One region of the Comamonas antarctica genome, then DNA from elsewhere that is predicted to be linked to it. Evidence: riboswitches for the same ligand, from Rfam matches in the RefSeq annotation. Region 1 holds a riboswitch; the other holds the start of a gene.
What was found. Region 1 has a riboswitch for manganese ahead of mntP (manganese efflux pump MntP). Riboswitches for the same ligand answer to the same signal wherever they lie in the genome.
Positions count from the first base shown of each region.

Region 2: another riboswitch for manganese. It lies ahead of HUK68_RS00110 (TMEM165/GDT1 family protein); the one in region 1 lies ahead of mntP (manganese efflux pump MntP).

Region 1 covers NZ_CP054840.1:1,340,530-1,349,070, reverse strand. The annotation lists gene HUK68_RS06375 (zinc-dependent alcohol dehydrogenase) at 1-1,033, opposite strand, end outside; gene HUK68_RS06370 (low affinity iron permease family protein) at 1,314-1,838, shown strand; gene HUK68_RS06365 (hypothetical protein) at 1,844-2,215, opposite strand; gene HUK68_RS06360 (sensor domain-containing phosphodiesterase) at 2,552-4,414, shown strand; gene mntP (manganese efflux pump MntP) at 4,411-4,992, opposite strand; yybP-ykoY riboswitch at 5,013-5,176, opposite strand; tRNA gene HUK68_RS06350 (tRNA-Ser) at 5,350-5,442, opposite strand; gene HUK68_RS06345 (aspartate kinase) at 5,495-6,760, opposite strand; gene tilS (tRNA lysidine(34) synthetase TilS) at 6,852-7,802, opposite strand; gene HUK68_RS06335 (acetyl-CoA carboxylase carboxyltransferase subunit alpha) at 7,892-8,541, opposite strand, start outside.
Region 2 covers NZ_CP054840.1:14,349-22,889, reverse strand. The annotation lists gene HUK68_RS00125 (M20 family metallopeptidase) at 1-288, opposite strand, end outside; gene metW (methionine biosynthesis protein MetW) at 428-1,012, opposite strand; gene metX (homoserine O-succinyltransferase MetX) at 1,009-2,136, opposite strand; gene HUK68_RS00110 (TMEM165/GDT1 family protein) at 2,251-2,829, opposite strand; yybP-ykoY riboswitch at 2,847-3,027, opposite strand; gene rbp (RNA-binding regulator) at 3,271-3,645, shown strand; gene HUK68_RS00100 (hypothetical protein) at 3,662-3,832, opposite strand; gene rbp (RNA-binding regulator) at 3,898-4,488, shown strand; gene HUK68_RS00090 (SDR family oxidoreductase) at 4,616-5,404, opposite strand; gene lptC (LPS export ABC transporter periplasmic protein LptC) at 5,407-6,036, opposite strand; gene HUK68_RS00080 (KdsC family phosphatase) at 6,036-6,593, opposite strand; gene HUK68_RS00075 (KpsF/GutQ family sugar-phosphate isomerase) at 6,593-7,594, opposite strand; gene HUK68_RS00070 (adenine phosphoribosyltransferase) at 7,783-8,337, shown strand; gene HUK68_RS00065 (Lnb N-terminal periplasmic domain-containing protein) at 8,346-8,541, shown strand, end outside.

The DNA.
Region 1 (8,541 bases):
CGAGCAGTTGCGGCATGAATTGCTGGGCATGGGTCTGGCCCATCTTGAAGGTCAGCCCCTTGTCGAATGCGTCGCCGAACAGGAAGCCGTGGATGAACCCCGCATAGACGCCCGGCACGCTCACCACGCCGCCGCGGCGTGTCGCGGCAATGCACTGGCGCAGCGCCTTGCCGCTCGAGCCTTCGAGCTTGACCGCGGTCAGCGCGGTTTCAATGGCGCTGCCCTTGGCCTCGAAACCGACGGCCTCGATGCTGGCATCGACGCCATGCCCCTGCGTCGCCTGCAGGATGATCTCGGCGGGATCGTCTTCGCGCTCGAAATTGATCGGAATCACGCCATAGGTGGCCTGCGCGAACTGCAGCCGGTAGTCGTTGTCGTCGATCATGAAGATCTGCTCGGCACCGAGAAAACGCGCGCAGAGTGCGCTCATCAGGCCTACCGGCCCCGCGCCAAAGATGGCCACCGAGGAGCCCGGCTTGACCGCGGCATTCACTGCGGCCTGGTAGCCCGTGGGCAGGATGTCCGACAGGAACAGCACCTGCTCGTCGGACAGACCGCTGTCGGCGATCCTGAGCGGGCCGACGTTGGCCTTGGGCACGCGCACATACTCGGCCTGGCCACCCGCATAGCCGCCATAGAGATGGCTGTAGCCGAACAGGCCCGCGCCAGGCGTGGCGCTCTTCTTGTTGATGATCGCGCCGCGGCCGGTGTTGGTGGTTTCGCAGGCCGCAAACAAGGTCTTGTTGCAATAGAAGCAGGAGCCACAGGCAATGACGAACGGCACGACGACACGGTCGCCGGGGCGCAGGTCGGTCACGCCGGCACCGACCTCCTCCACGACGCCCATGAACTCATGGCCGAGGATGTCTCCATCCTTCATGTCGGGGATCTTGCCGCGGAAGATGTGCAAATCGGAGCCGCAGATGGCGGTGGCGGTGACGCGCAGTATCAGGTCGTCGCTGGCCGCGAGGACCGGGTCCGGAACGTTTTCGACACGTACATCCTTTGCTCCTTGATAGGTGAGTGCTTTCATGGTGCTTTCCAAAAATGGTGGAGGAAACGCGGGCGTCAGAGCCATCGCTTACGGACCACCTACTGTGGACAGGTAGCCCTGCGCACGGTGTAGGACCCTGGCCCCTGCGCAGTAAGCCAACTTCCTGACCTTCATCCTCCACGCCGGCGGCCAGAATGGGCCCTGCCGGCCTGCCAACCTCCGGGAGCGGATGCCGGCGCTGGAGCACGTACAAAAAGGGCGCAACGTCGCGGCTGCCTGTCGTTGCAAACCCTGACATCAACACGAGAAGGAAGTGGTCATGCCAGAACAGACACTTGAAAAACCAGACGCCAGCGATGAATTGGGTTCCATGCCGTCGACCAACAGCGCGTCCTATGCCGCGCATTCCGGCCTGCAGACGGCTTTCGACCACTTTGCTTCCCGGGTCACGCGCTGGGCGGGTTCCCCCGCGATGTTCTGCCTGGCGCTCACGCTGGTGGTGATCTGGGCACTCACAGGACCGATGTTCGGCTTTTCCGAGGTCTGGCAACTGGTCATCAATACCGCGACCACGATCGTCACCTTCCTGATGGTGTTCCTGATCCAGCAGAGCCAGAACAAGGACAGCGTTGCCATCCACCTCAAGCTCAACGAACTGCTGGCCGCCAACCGGCATGCGAGCAACCGCATGATCGGTATCGAGGACCTCGATGAACAGGACCTGCGCGAGGTCGCCGATTTCTATGTGCGGCTGGCCGATCGTGCGCGCCAGTCCGGCAACCAGAACAAGCCCTGCTCCATCGACGATGTCGGCATGCCAGCCTCCATCAACCGGCCCCAATAGCCGCTTCAGCAGCGCAGCCGGTATTGCTGGTCTCTTGCATTCTTGCGTTCGCGCCGCACCCGATCCAGGTCGTGATACCGGCTGCCGGCGCGGCCCATGCTGTCAAGGGCTTTCACGTGTTCTTCAAGCGCAGTGCAAGTGCCGTTGACGGGTGGCGACGGCAACCGAGGCGCCGGCGATGGAGATTGCACCAGCGCGGCCGGGGGCTGCAGTGCCGACCGGTGCGCCTGCCTGGCCGCGGCCACCTGCTCCTCCCAGGAGATGTGGGTCGGCACACGTTCGATGCGTTCGATCCGCCAACCATGCTCGGCGCAATGCGCCGAACTCCAGTAGTTCTGCCCAGGCGGTGCACTGCACAGATAGATCTCGCGCGACATAGGCCCACGCGGGTCGCTCACCACCGGGGCTGTGTCGATCACTTGCCCACCCTTGCAGGGAGTGTGCGAGTAGCTGTTGCCGCAACGGTAGACCTGCGCATGCCCGGCGCCAGCTCCACACAGGATCCCTATGCCCAGCGCAATGCGCACAACCACCAAAAGGTTCAAAGCCATCTGCCGGAAAGAGTGAAGGCCGTTCTGCGCCGCCGATCCAGCGACGGGCAAAAGGAACGAAGCCGGACATGGGCAGGGGCACCCGGCCAACTGTGCCTATATGTTACATAAAACCCGGGGAAAAGGATGACTTTTCAGGAATGACTGCAACCGCGATACTGCATGTTCGACGATCGAACCCATTGCACAAGAGGATGCATGCTGGAAGTCTCTATCTGTGTAGCTCCATCCCTGACCTCGTCTGAGTTGCCGCTCCATGAACAGGAACGGCTTTTCTTTGTGCGTTCCACCGGGCTTCTCGACACAAAAGCCAGCGAGGCCTTCGACCGGCTTACCCGTCTTGCTGCTTCGCTGCTGCAAGTGCCGATGGCAGCCATCTCCATCGTGGATGAGAGCCGGCAGTGGTTCAAATCCCGCGTCGGCATCGACGAAGCTGAAACCGCGCGCAGCGATTCCTTTTGCACCCATACCATCGAGACCTCCAGCGTCCTGGTGGTGGAGGATGCGCTGCTCGATCCCCGGTTTGCCGACAACCGCATGGTGACCGGTGCCCCGGGCATACGCTTCTATGCCGGTGTACCGCTGCAGCTGCCTTCGGGTCATACGCTCGGCAGCCTGTGTGTGATCGACACGCGACCGAGGAAGTTCAGCCAGCAGCAGATCGCTCTGCTGCGTGATTTCGCCGCCATGGTCATGGCGCAGATCGACCTGCACCAAATGGCAGGACGGGTCAACGAAGTGACTCGGCTGCCCAATCGCGCGCAGCTTGCAGATGACCTGGCCGCGGCCTGCCTCGCCACACCGGGCCGGCCCGCAACCTTGATGCTGCTGGAGGTCATGAGCAACACGCAGCTGCAATCCGCGGTGCGGGCCGTGGGCATCCGACCTCTCGAAGTGGCACTTCGAAGCATCGCCACGATTCTGATGGCGGCCCTGCCTCCCGACGTCGACCTCTACCACGTGGGCGAAACCCGGTTTGCGGTGATCTATGACGCGGGTTCCAGCAGTGGCGAGGAAGACATTGCCACGGCGTTGCTGTCCCGCATGAGCAAGCCCTTCGTGACCGAGGGCGGCATCACGGTGCAGCTGGCGATGCACGCCGGACTGGTGCACTTCCATCACACCCAAGCCGAAATCGCCGACGTGCTGCGCATGGCCACGACCGCGCTTTACCAGGCCGAGGCCGAGCAGCGCCCCTGGGCCCGGTACTCCGCGGAATTCGACATGCCGCACAGGCGCGCCTTCGCGCTGCTGCGCGCGATTCCTGCGAGCCTGGCCAACGGCGAGTTCCGGCTGGTCTACCAGCCAAAACTGAACCTGCATACCGCGAGGATCTCAGGCGTCGAGGCGCTGGCGCGCTGGCGCCACCCGCAGTTTGGCGAGGTATCGCCGGCCGAGTTCATCGACTTGATGGAGCGGACCACGCTGATCCACGACTTCACCGAGTGGGTCTTGCACAAGGCGCTGGAGCAGCTGTCGATCTGGCGCGCGCGGGGCCTGGACCTGACGATTGCAGTGAACGTGTCGTCGCGCAATCTCGAGCATCCGATGTTCCTGCACATGCTGCGCAATGCCTGCGCGCTGCATGGCGTCCATCCCAAGAGCCTGCGCCTCGAATGCACGGAAAACGCGGTGATGACAGGTACGCGGACCGCGACCACGCTGGCGGCCGTACGCGCGATGGATATCTGCATTTCGCTGGACGACTTCGGCGTGGGCTACAGCAACCTGTCATGCCTGCATTCCCTGCCCGTCGAGATCCTGAAGCTGGACCAGTCGCTGATCAAACCGATAGCCAACGATGAACGCGCATTCACGCTCATCCAATCGTTGATCAGCATGGGCCATGCACTCGGCTACCAAATGCTCGCCGAAGGCGTCGAGACGGCAGAAGTGCTGGACCTGCTGAAGCACCATGGCTGCGACGCCGCCCAGGGCTACTACATCTCCCGCCCGCTCGAGGCCGACGCCATCCCGGAGTTTCTAAAGGCCTCGCGCGGCCCGCATGTCGACGGGATGCCTTAGCCAGGAACCCAGATCGCGCTGAGATGCTCATAGAGGATCACCGCGCCGATGCCCATCAGCAGCACGCCTCCCAGCGCTTCGGCCCAGCGGCCGGCAATGTGGCCCAGCAGCCGTCCGACCATCACGCCCAGCGTGACCATCAGGAAGGTAGCCAAGCCGATCGTGATGGCCACCGTTGCAATGCTCACATCCAGGAAGGCCAGCCCCACGCCCACCGCCATCGCATCGATGCTGGTGGCAAAGCCCGTGGCCACCAGCAGCCAGAAGCCATGCCTTGCAGGCTTGCTCATTTCCTCTTCATCAGAAGCCTTGAGGGCACCCAGCAGCATCCTGCCGCCCAGCACCATCAGCAGCGTGAAGGCGATCCAGTGGTCCCAGGCCTTGACGTAATCGGAGGCCGCATAGCCCAGCGCCCAGCCCACGATCGGCGTGAGCGCCTCGATGACGCCAAAGATCGCGCCGGTTCTCAGCGCTTCGGACCAACGGGGTTTGATCAGTGCAGAGCCTTTGCCGACCGCGGCCGCAAAGGCATCGGTGGACATGGCAAAGGCAAGAAGCAGGATGGAAGCAGCATTCATCGCAGATGTTCGTTCTACCGGCCGGGCAAAGGCACACCAGCATTCCACCACTGCCCGACCAGCGTTGCGGTGAAATGCCGATGGTCTCGCCAACCGTCAGACGGCTGCCGGCGCCACAGCATGCGAAATGCCGAGTATGTTGACGCGGGCGCTTCCGGGGCGGAAGCAGGCTACTCCCCAAGGGAAGCCCAGAGTGTAACGGCGCACAAGGCGCAGGTCATCCATGCCCCCAGGCGGTGGCAGCTTATGGGGAATGACTCGCATCTGCATCGAACCGGCGGCAATGGCAGGCACCTCGCGAGCAGCTGTGACAAAGGAAAAAGCCTCAAGCGATTGCTCGCTTGAGGCTTTAGGTCCTGGCGGAAACGGAGGGATTCGAACCCTCGATGAGGCTCTACACCCCATACTCCCTTAGCAGGGGAGCACCTTCGGCCACTCGGTCACGTTTCCAATACAGCGATTGTAACCCGAGTTTTTTACGACTTCGGGCAAAACCGAAAAATTACTCCGATTTGTCCAAACCGAAGGCGGTGTGCAGGGCGCGCACGGCCAGCTCGAGGTACTTCTCGTCGATCACGACCGAGGTCTTGATTTCCGAGGTCGAGATCATCTGGATGTTGATGCCCTCTTCGCTCAGCGTGCGGAACATGGTGCTGGCCACGCCGGCGTGGCTGCGCATGCCGATGCCGACGATGCTGACCTTGCAGATGCTCGGGTCGCCCACGGCTTCCTTGGCGCCCAGCTCGGGCACGACCTTGCTTTGCAGCAGGTCCATCGCGCGCTGGTAGTCGCCCTGGCTCACGGTGAAGCTGAAGTCGGCCAGGCCGTCCTTGCTGATGTTCTGCAGGATCACATCGACTTCGATGTTGGCTTCGGCCACGGGACCCAGGATGCGGTAGGCGATGCCCGGGGTGTCGGGCACGCCGAGCACGGAGATCTTGGCTTCGCCGCGGTTGAAAGCGATGCCGGATACGACAGCCTTTTCCATTTTTTCGTCTTCCTCAAAAGTAATCAGCGTGCCCGACTGGGCTTCTTCGGCGAGATCCATGTCCCAGGGCGTGAAGCTCGACAGCACGCGCATCGGCACCTTGTACTTGCCGGCAAACTCGACCGAACGGATTTGCAGCACCTTGCTGCCCAGGCTGGCCATCTCGAGCATCTCTTCGAAGCTCACGGTGGACAGGCGGCGCGCGGCGGGAACCACGCGCGGGTCGGTGGTGTAGACCCCATCGACATCGGTGTAGATCAGGCATTCGCTGGCCTTGAGCGCAGCCGCCATGGCCACGGCCGAGGTGTCGGAGCCGCCGCGGCCGAGCGTCGTGATGTTGCCGTCCGGGTCGATGCCCTGGAAACCGGTGACGATGACCACACGGCCGGCGTCGAGGTCGGCGCGCACGCGCTGGTCATCGATGGACTCGATGCGCGCCTTGGTGTAGCTGCTGTCGGTGCGCACCGGCACCTGCCAGCCGGCGTAGCTGACCGACGTCATGCCTTCGGCCTGCAGCGCGATGGCCAGCAGCGCCGACGAGGCCTGCTCGCCGGTCGCGGCCAGCATGTCCAGCTCGCGGTAGTAGGAATTTTGCGGCTGCGCAGGCGCGAGCTCGCTGGCCAGGCCCAGCAGACGATTGGTTTCGCCACTCATGGCGCTGGGCACCACGACCATCTGGTGGCCGGCCCGGGCCCACTTGGCCACACGCTTGGCAACATTGCGGATGCGCTCCGGGGAGCCCATCGACGTGCCGCCGTATTTATGAACGATCAGTGCCATTGGATATCAAGGTGACGAAACTTCGGACATGGCGCGAGGAAAAAGGCGTTTTGGCGCGCCAGCGGTTTTCGTACAAAAAGTAGACCAAAACTCAGGGATTGTACCAACCGAGCAGCGCCCCTGTTCTCACCACAAACCCGCGCCCCAGTTTGAGGTGGATCCGATGGCCGCGCGTGGTGCAGGCGGCGACCTGGCGCAGCAGTTCCTCGAGCTGCGCCGCGGCCGGCGTGGTGCCATGCGCCACCCGCAGCCAGTGGCGCAGCACGTTGGCCTGGCGCGCGGCGCTCAAGGCCTGCACGGCCGCAATGCGCGGGGGATTGCCGACAGCGGCAAGATCGGTCTCGGCGACTTCCTGCAGCAGTTCGGCGGCCTGGGCGCAATGCCGGCTGCTGCGCGCGAACGTATCGCGGAACTGCGGGAACGCGGCCTGCAGTTGCGGCAGCAGCTGCGCACGGATGCGGTTGCGTGTGAAGCGCTGGTCGGCGTTGCTCGGGTCTTCGACCCAGTCCTGCCGCTGCGCTGCCAGCCAGCCGCGCAGCGCCGCGCCTTCGACCGGCAGCAGCGGGCGAAACCACGGCAATCCCAGCCGCTGCCATTGCGCAGGCATGGCGGCCAGGCCGGCCACGCCGGCGCCGCGCGACAGCGCCAGCAGCAGTGTCTCGACCTGGTCGTCGGCATGCTGGGCCAGGGCAACGCTGGCCATCGGGCGATCGGGCCAGGCCTGCAGCGCGGCCTCGGCCAGCGCCGCATAGCGGCTTTGCCGTGCCGCGTCTTCGGGGCTCTGGCCCGCGGCATGGCGCGCATCGACGCGGCAGACCGCGAGCGGCACCTGCAGACGCGCGCAGAGCGCTTCGCAGTGGGCTTGAAAGGCATCGGCCGCCGCCTGCAGCCCGTGGTGCACATGGATGGCATGCACCTGGCCGGGCCAGCGCCGCGCGCAGGCCAGCAGCAGCGCCGTCGAGTCGGCGCCGCCGCTGAGCGCCACGGCCAGCGGCAGCGGCGGCGCGAAGGCCGCCATGGCGGCATCGAACGACTGGGTCATGTGGCTTCCTTCCTGGCGGTGCCCAGCAACGGCAACGGCTCCCGCAGGAGCCGTCTATGCTGTGTTCAGCGGCAAACCTGCCGCGGTCTTCAACGGTTCTCGGCCTTGGTGTCCGAGTAGCGGCCGTAGCTTTGCAGGCGGTCGTAGCGGCGGTCTTGCAGCTCGCGCAGGCTCAGGTCGGCCAGCTGGCGGTAGGCATCGCCCAGCGCGCGCTTGAGGAAGGTGGCCATCTGCTTGGGATCGCGGTGCGCGCCGCCCACGGGCTCGCTGACGATCTTGTCGACCAGGCCCAGCGCCTTCAGGCGCAGCGCGGTGATGCCCATCGCAGCCGCGGCCTCGGGCGCCTTCTCGCCGGTCTTCCACAGAATCGAGGCGCAGCCTTCGGGGCTGATCACCGAGTAGACCGAGTATTGCAGCATGAGCACCTGGTCGGCCACGCTGATCGCCAGCGCCCCGCCCGAACCGCCTTCGCCGATGACGGTGGAGATGATGGGCGTCTGCAGCTGGGCCATCTCGAAGATGTTGCGGCCGATGGCTTCGGACTGGCTGCGCTCCTCGGCGTCGATGCCGGGAAAGGCGCCGGGCGTGTCGACGAAGGTGAACACCGGCAGCTTGAACTTCTCGGCGGTCTTCATCAGGCGCAGCGCCTTGCGGTAGCCTTCGGGGCGCGTCATGCCGAAGTTGCGCAGCGTGCGCTCCTTGGTGTCGCGGCCCTTCTGGTGGCCGATGACCATGCAGG
Region 2 (8,541 bases), 1.3 Mb from region 1:
CGACTGGGTTGCGGCCACCTCGAAGTACAACACTGGCGTGCGGCCCGGCAGGCGCACGATCTCGAGCGTGAGGCCCGCGACCTTCTGTGCCTCGACCCAGGAGGCGGCATTGCGCAGCACGGTGTCGAGATAGCCCTGCTGCTCCCAGTCGGGCGCGAACATCGGCGACTTCGCGGGAATGGCGATGTATTCGGTCAGCTGGCCAACGATATCGCGGTCCCACTGGTCGCTGACGCGCTCCAGTGCAAGGGCCGGATCGAGGGCGGTGGCGGGGATGCGTGCATTCATGGCTAGAGCTCCTTCGGCGGTGCCACGGCCGGCCGTGGCGATCCGCCCATTGTCCCGCAGTGCCGGCCAGACTGCCAGCCCCGGTGCCCGGCGAGGGGCGCCCGGCGAGGGGCGCCCGGCTAGGAGCGCCCGGCCAGGGTCAATCGTGTTCCAGACAGAAGACGGCCGTGCCGGCGCGCAGGTTGGGCAGCGTGCGTACTTCCTGGCCGTCCTGCAGCCCGAACGCATCGCGCACGCTGAGCCGGTTCTTGTGCGCCAGCACCTCGAAATCCTTGAAGGTGCCGACGCGGATATTGGGCGTGTCGTACCACTGGTAGGGTAGCCGGCGCGTGACCGGCATGCGCCCGCGCAGCACCGACAGGCGGTTGGGCCAGTGCGCGAAATTGGGGAAGGCAACGATGCCCAGGCGGCCGATGCGCGCGGTCTCGCGCAGCATGACTTCGGCATTGCGCAGATGCTGCAGGGTGTCGATCTGCAGCACCACGTCGAAGCTGTTGTCGCCGAACATCGCCAGGCCGTCCTCGAGATTGAGCTGCAGCACGTCGACCCCGCGGCGCACGCAGGCCAGCACATTGGCGTCATCGAGCTCCACGCCGTAGCCGCTGCAGCCGCGTTCGTGCTGCAGGTACGACAGCAGCGCGCCGTCGCCGCAGCCCAGGTCGAGCACGCGCGCGCCCTGGGGCACCAGGCGCGCAATGGCCTGCATGGTGGTTTTCTCGGTCATGCGATGTCCTTTGCAATGCTGTCGAAATAGGAGCGCATGACGCCCAGGTAGCGCGGATCGTCGAGCAGGAAGGCATCGTGGCCGTGGGGCGCGTCGATCTCGGCGTAGCTCACGCGGCGGCGGTTCTCCAGCAGCGACTTGACGATCTCGCGGCTGCGCGCGGGCGCGAAGCGCCAGTCGGTGGTGAAGCTGACCAGCAGGTACTTGGCCTGGCTGGCCGCCAGCGCCTGCGTCAGGTTGCCCGCATGCGCGCGCGCCGGGTCGAAATAGTCGAGCGCGCGCGTGATCAGCAGATAGGTGTTGGCATCGAAGTAATCGCTGAACTTGTCGCCCTGGTAGCGCAGATAGCTCTCGATCTCGAACTCGATGTCCTGGGTGCTGTACTTCAGGTCCAGGCCGCCGCGCAGCTGGCGGCCAAACTTCTGGTTCATCACGTCATCGCTGAGATAGGTGATGTGGCCGATCATGCGCGCGATGCGCAGGCCGCGGCGCGGCACGACGCCATGGTCGTAGAAGTTGCCGCCATGGAAGTCCGGGTCGGTGACGATGGCGCGGCGCGCGACTTCGTTGAAGGCGATGTTCTCGGCGTTGAGGTTGGGCGCGCTGGCCACCACCACCGCATGCGCGACGCGCTCGGGATAGCGCAGCGACCAGCACAGCGCCTGCATGCCGCCCAGGCTGCCGCCGAGCACGGCCGCGAGCCGCGCGATGCCCAGCCGGTCGAGCAGGCGCGCCTGCGCATCGACCCAGTCCTCCACCGTGACCACGGGGAAATCCGCGCCATAGACGCGGCCCGTGTCCGGGTTCTGGTGCATCGGACCGGTCGAGCCGAAGCACGAACCCAGGTTGTTGATGCCGATCACGAAGAAGCGGTTGGTGTCGACCGCCTTGCCCGGGCCGATCATGTTGTCCCACCAGCCCTCGCTTTTCGGCTGGTCGGCATAGACGCCGGCGACATGGTGCGAGGCGTTGAGGGCATGGCACACCAGCACGGCATTCGAGCCGTCGGCGTTGAGCTCGCCATAGGTTTCGTAGGCGAGGTCGTAGTGGTGGATCGAGGCGCCGCCCTGCAGCGGCAGCGGCTCCTCGAAATGCATGGACAAAGGGGTGGCGATGAAGGACATGAAAAAACCCGGCATCGCTAAAAACGAGGCCGGGTCGAGATGTCGTCGGACGGGTCTTTAGCTGGATTTATAAAGCGCCCGCAAGCATTGGCAAATCGGCGCGTGAAGCCGCCATTATGCCAAAACGTCGACGCCCGGCGCCCACAGCGCCAGCACGCCCAGCACCAGGAAGATGCCGGCCGACACCAGATGCACGATGCGCAGCGGCACCAGCCGCGTGATGCGCTCGCCGAGCCAGACCACGGGCGCATTGGCCAGCATCATGCCCAGCGTCGTGCCGGCCACGACCCAGAAATAGGCGTTGTACTTGGCCGCCAGCACGACAGTGGCGATCTGCGTCTTGTCGCCCATCTCGGCTAGGAAGAAGGCAATCAGCGTGGTGCCGAAAACGCCCCAGCGCGAGGCTGTGGCGGTCTCGCCTTCGTCAAGCTTGTCGGGAATCAGCATCCAGACTGCCATGGCAATGAAGCACGCGCCGAGCACCCAGCGCAGCACCTGCGGGCCGATGAACGTTGTGACCCAGGCGCCGACGGCGCCGGCCAGCGCATGGTTGGCGAGGGTGGCGGCAAGAATGCCCAGCACGATTGGCCAGGGCTTGCGGAAACGCGCGGCAAGGACCAGCGCCAGCAACTGCGTCTTGTCGCCCATTTCGGCAATGGCGACGATGGCGGTGGAAAGGAGAAAGGCTTCCATGGGGTACTTGTAATAACAGGCCGGACACAGATGCGAAAGCATTGGCTGCGCCCCGACTCCGGCCATGTGGATCGGCACCCAGCCAATGGTCTCGCCCAGCGCGAACCGCATGCACCATAGGTTGTGAGAACCCAAGTTTGTTGATGCATGCCTCCGGTGCGTTGCGCACCGGACGGGCTACTCCCCAAAGACAAGCCGCGATTCTAGGGGCTTTGTAAGACAAACGCCCGCTCGCGGGTAAATACCAGTCTCAAAAGTGTTGTAGCAGTAGCGAAATTTGATTCCTTAGGAATTTGTGTGGGTATATATGGCCCATAATGTCCAAGCCTTTCCGCAAAGCAATGAGTAGTAGGCAGGTGCGTTTCGGTCTCTAAAGTTGTCACTGGTAGTTGACTCCATAGGGCTCCATCGCGTTTTCAAGTGTTTTTTCAGGAGTCCTCCATGGGCAACAAACTTTACGTCGGCAACCTGCCGTACTCTTTCCGCGACGGCGACCTCGAGCAAGCTTTCAGCGAATTCGGCAACGTCAACAGCGCCAAGGTCATGATGGAACGTGACACCGGCCGTTCGAAGGGCTTCGGCTTCGTCGAAATGGGCAGCGATGCTGAAGCACAAGCTGCAATCCAAGGCCTGCACGGCCAAAACCAAGGCGGCCGTGACCTCGTGGTCAACGAAGCCCGTCCGATGGAACCCCGCCCTCCCCGTAGCGGTGGCGGCTTCGGCGGCGGCGGCGGTTACGGCGGTAGCAACGGTGGCGGCTTCGGCGGCGGCCGTGGCAACGGCGGCGGCTTCGGCGGCGGCCGCGGCGGCTACTAAGCATTGACTAGGGTTTTCAATAACCCATTGTCGGAAAAAGGGCCATTGGCCCTTTTTTTTCGTCTTTTTCATGCAAATGCGCCTTTGGCCGGCTTTTTTTTTGCAATTCTTTTCCCTCATAATTTGATATCGGTGTACCCGATATGAGTGCAGGTGATTTGCAATGCGTGCGCAGGTTTTCTTCCATGGACCGCTGGCAACAATGTGAGCACCACAGCAATTGTGTTACTTGAGGAGTTTGAGGAGTCTCTAATGGGCAACAAGCTGTATGTTGGCAATCTCCCCTATGGAGTGCGCGACAACGACCTGGAGCAGGCATTCAGCCCGTATGGTTCGGTAACGAGTGCCAAGGTGATGATGGAGCGCGACACGGGCCGTTCCAAAGGGTTCGGGTTCGTCGAGATGGGCAGCGATGCTGAAGCGCAGGCAGCGATCCAGGGCATGAACGGACAATCGTTGGGCGGCCGCAGCGTCGTCGTCAATGAAGCGCGTCCCATGGAGCCTCGTCCTCCCCGCAGTGGTGGTTTCGGCGGCGGTGGTGGCTATGGCGGCGGTGGTGGTGGTTACGGTGGCGGCCGCGAAGGCGGTGGCGGCTACGGCGGCGGTCGTGAAGGCGGCGGTGGCTACGGTGGCGGCCGTGAAGGCGGTGGCGGCTATGGCGGCGGCCGCGACGGCGGTGGTGGCTATGGCGGTGGCCGCGAAGGCGGCGGCGGTTATGGCGGCGGCCGTAGTGACGGTGGCGGCTATTCGGGTGGACGCAATGATGGCGGTTTCCGCAGTCCTTATGGCTCTGGCCCGCGTGGCGGTGGCCGCGGCGGTTACGGCAATAACAACGGCGAATAATCCGCGACGCAAAAACAAAAGGCTTCTAACGAAGCCTTTTTTTCGTTTTGAATATGTAAAGCGAAGCGAAACGCGGTTTTCATGCACCAAGATCGCGCAGCGCTTTGTTTATCTGCACCGCATTGGGTTAACCCCCGGTCTTGTGCCGGTGCTTGGTTTGCCGACCTTGCAACAGGCGGTCGAATAACCGGTTTGGCAGCATCCGCAGCAATTTGGCAACCATTCCCATCTGCCAGGGAATCACCGCATAACTGGTTTGCCGCAGGATGACGCGGCAGGCGCGCCGCGCAAACTCGTCGGCCGTGAGCAGAAACGGCATGGAATAGCGGTTATTGCGCGTGAGCGGTGTGGCGACATAACCCGGCAGCAAGGTGACCACCTTCACGCCGCTGGCCCGCATCTCGCCGCGCAGGCTTTCGCAATAGCTGACCACGCCGGCCTTGCTCGCGCAGTAGGCGCCATGCCCTGGCAGTCCGCGGATCGCCGCCACACTGGCCACCCCGACCAGCGTTCCCGAACCCCGGGCCTGCATGGCACGGATGAACGGGTGGAAGGTGGCCGCCATGCCCAGGTTGTTGGTGGCAAACAGCTGGGCCATGACCTCGAGGTCTTCGCGTTCGCCCGTGTCCACCCCCCAGCTTACCCCGGCATTCGCAATCACGATCTGCGGCAGGCCCTGGCGCGCGATGCACTGCCTGGCGGCCGCGACGATGCTCTCGGCCTGCGCGACATCGGCGCCATAGACCGCATGGCGCGCCGGCTCCAGCCCCTCGGCGGCGGCCCAGTCATGCATTGCCTGGGTATTGCGCGCCACCAGCGCCAGGTCATGGCCCTGGGCGTAGAAGCGCGCTGCCAGCGCCTGGCCAATGCCACTCGAGGCCCCGGTGATGAATACCAGTGGACGCGCGGCGGGCATGTTCAGCGTCCGGCCGCGCTCGCGGGCGCGGGCTGCAGCACGCCGCGGACCCGGCCGTCGAGCTGCAGCACCTGGTCCAGATGGTCGTAATGGAGGCGGTCGGCGGTGAAGCGGTCGGTGCCGCGCCACAGCACCACCGGCTTGTCCGAGAGCACGCGCTCCTCGTTGGTCCAGGCATGCAGGAACTCGCCCTCGAAACGCAGCTCGGGCGAGCGTGTGCCGTCAGGCATTTGCTGGGCCGCGCGCGTGACGCGGGCGTTGCCGAACAGCTGGACTTCGGAGCCGTCGCCATTGCTCAGCCCGCGCAGCGCGGTGGCACGGGTCTGGCGGCCGTCGGGCGACTTGGCGTGGATCTCGACGGCATCGATTTCCAGCGTGTCGGTGTCGGGATAGTGGCGCGCCATGTCGCCTTGCAACTGGCGCGTCATGTTGCCCGCGGCATCGAAGTTCTGGACCGAGAAGTCCTTCATGAAATAGTCGGGCTCATGCACGGGCGCGCGCGCCGGCGCCGCCGGCAGCGTGGAGGGCGCATTGCGCACCAGCCACCAGCTGGCCAGCGCCATCAGCCCCATCAGCGCGACCGGCAGATAGATCGTGAAGCTTTCCCAGCCTCGGCGCCAGCGGGTACGCATCAGGCATATTCCTCAAGCAAGGCGGCGTAGCGGCCCGAGGCCACCAGCAGCAGATCGCAGAACTCGCGCGCCGCGCCCTGCCCGCCCGCGCGCTGGCTCACGTAGTCGGCGGCCGCGAGGGCTTCGGCATGCGCGTTGGACGGCGCGCCGGCAAACGCCGCGCGGCGCATCACCGGCAGGTCGGGCCAGTCGTCGCCCATGGCCGCGGCCTGGCTCCAGTCCAGCCCGAGTGCCTGCAGGAACTCTTCGGCCGCGGGCCGTTTGTCCTCGGTGCCGAAGCGCGCATGCACCACGCCCAGGTTCTTGAGCCGCAGCCGCAGCGGCGCCGAATCGCGGCCGGTGATGACCACCGGCGTGATGCCGGCTTTTTGCAGCAGCTTCAGGCCATGGCCGTCGAGGGTATTGAAGCGCTTGATGACTTCGCCTTCCTGCGTGAAATACAGGCCGCCGTCGGTGAGCACGCCATCGACGTCGAAAAACGCCACTTTCACGTCCTGGGCCTTGAGCAGCAGCTGTGGCGCGAAATCCAGCGCCGGCGACAGAGTGCGAGCGTCCATCAGATCACCTTGGCGCGCATCAGGTCGCGGATATGCACCACGCCCACCAGCCGATCGGCACCCTCGACCACGAGCACCGAGGTGATGCCGTGCTGCTCCATGAGACGCGCGGCATCGACGGCCAGCGCATCGGCCTGGATGGTGTAGGGCTTGGCATGCATGACCTCGCCCGCGGTGGTGCTCAGCAGGTCGGCGCCCTGCTCGATGCGCCGGCGCAGGTCACCATCGGTGAACACGCCCAGCAGCTTGCCGTCGGCATCGACGATTGCCGATGCGCCCAGGCCCTTGGCGCTCATCTCGCGCATCAGCAGCAGGAAGGGCGCCTCGGCCGGCACGCGCGGCACGTCGCTGCCCGAGCGCATGACATCGGCCACATGGGTCAGCAGCTTGCGGCCCAGCGCGCCACCGGGGTGGGAGCGCGCGAAATCCTCGGCCTTGAAGCCGCGCGCATCGAGCAGTGCCACCGCCAGCGCATCGCCCAGTGCCAGCTGCGCGGTGGTGCTGGCCGTGGGCGCCAGGTTCAGCGGGCAGGCCTCGCGCTCGACGTAGGTGTCGAGCACCCAGTCGGCATGGCGCGCCAGCGTGGAGCGCGCATTGCCGGTCATGCCGACCACGGGCACGCCCTGGCGCCGCAGCGCGGGCAGCAGCGCCGCGATCTCGTCGCTCTCGCCACTGTTGGACAGCGCCAGCACCAGGTCCTTTTCCGTGACCATGCCCAGGTCGCCGTGGCTGGCCTCGCCCGGGTGCACGAAGAACGCCGGCGTGCCGGTCGAAGCCAGCGTCGCGGCGATCTTGCGCCCCACATGGCCGCTCTTGCCCATGCCCATGACCACTACCCGCCCCTGGATGTCGAGGATGCGTTCGACGACCTGCGCGAACACGGGTGACAGGCGGTCGGACAGCGCCAGAAGCGCCTGGGCCTCGATGCCAAGGGTATCGCGCGCCAGTTGCAAGGCCTGGAAGCCGTCGAAAGGACGCGAGGAAGCTGCTGCAGATTTCATCCCCGGATTTTAGGGCCTGCGGTCGCGGGCGCCGTACCCGAACGCTTGCGTGGGGTCATGCGCCGCGGCCGCCGGCACGGGCTTTTCCACAGGCCCCTACGGGTCCGCCGCCTTGATCCCGCCTGCGTCCTGATTACACTCCTGCTGCTGCCAGGCCATGCCCGGCCCCCACAGAACATTTGCGCGCCATGCTCCACACCACCATCAACGATTACCTCCGGCAATACATCCGCACGGTGCCCGACTGGCCCGCGCCGGGCGTGCAGTTCCGCGACATCACGCCGCTGCTGCAGGACCCGAAGGTCTTCCGCGTGCTGATCGATGCCTTCGTGCACCGTTACATGGACCCGGCACTGCGCCCCGATGTGGTCGCGGGCCTGGATGCGCGCGGCTTCATCCTGGGCGCCGTGGTGGCCTATGAGCTCAATGTCGGCTTCGTGCCGATCCGCAAGAAAGGCAAGCTGCCCTTCACCACCGTCGAGGAAACCTATGAGCTCGAATACGGCAGCGCCACCGTCGAGCTGCATGCCGACGCCGTCAAGCCCGGGGACCGGGTGCTGCTGATCGACGACCTGATTGCCACCGGCGGCACGATGATGGCCGGCAAGAAGCTGCTGGAGAAGCTCGGCGCCGAGGTCATCGAAGGCGCGGCCATCGTCGACCTGCCCGAGCTGGGCGGCTCCGACCGGCTGCGCGCAGGCGGGCTGCCGCTTTACACGCTGGTCGACTTCGCCGGGCACTGAGCAGCCCGATGCCGCCCGTTCCCGTCCAACGCCGGCCGCTGCTGCAGCGTGCGGCCGCCATCGTCGTCCGCGCCGTGGGCATCCTGCTGGGCCTGGTGCTGGCCGGCTTTGGCGCGCTCGCGCTATGGAGCCATGCGCCGGGCGGCCGGCTGGCCGCGGTGGCGCTGGCCGTGCTGTGGGTCATCTGGGTCGGCACCACGGGGC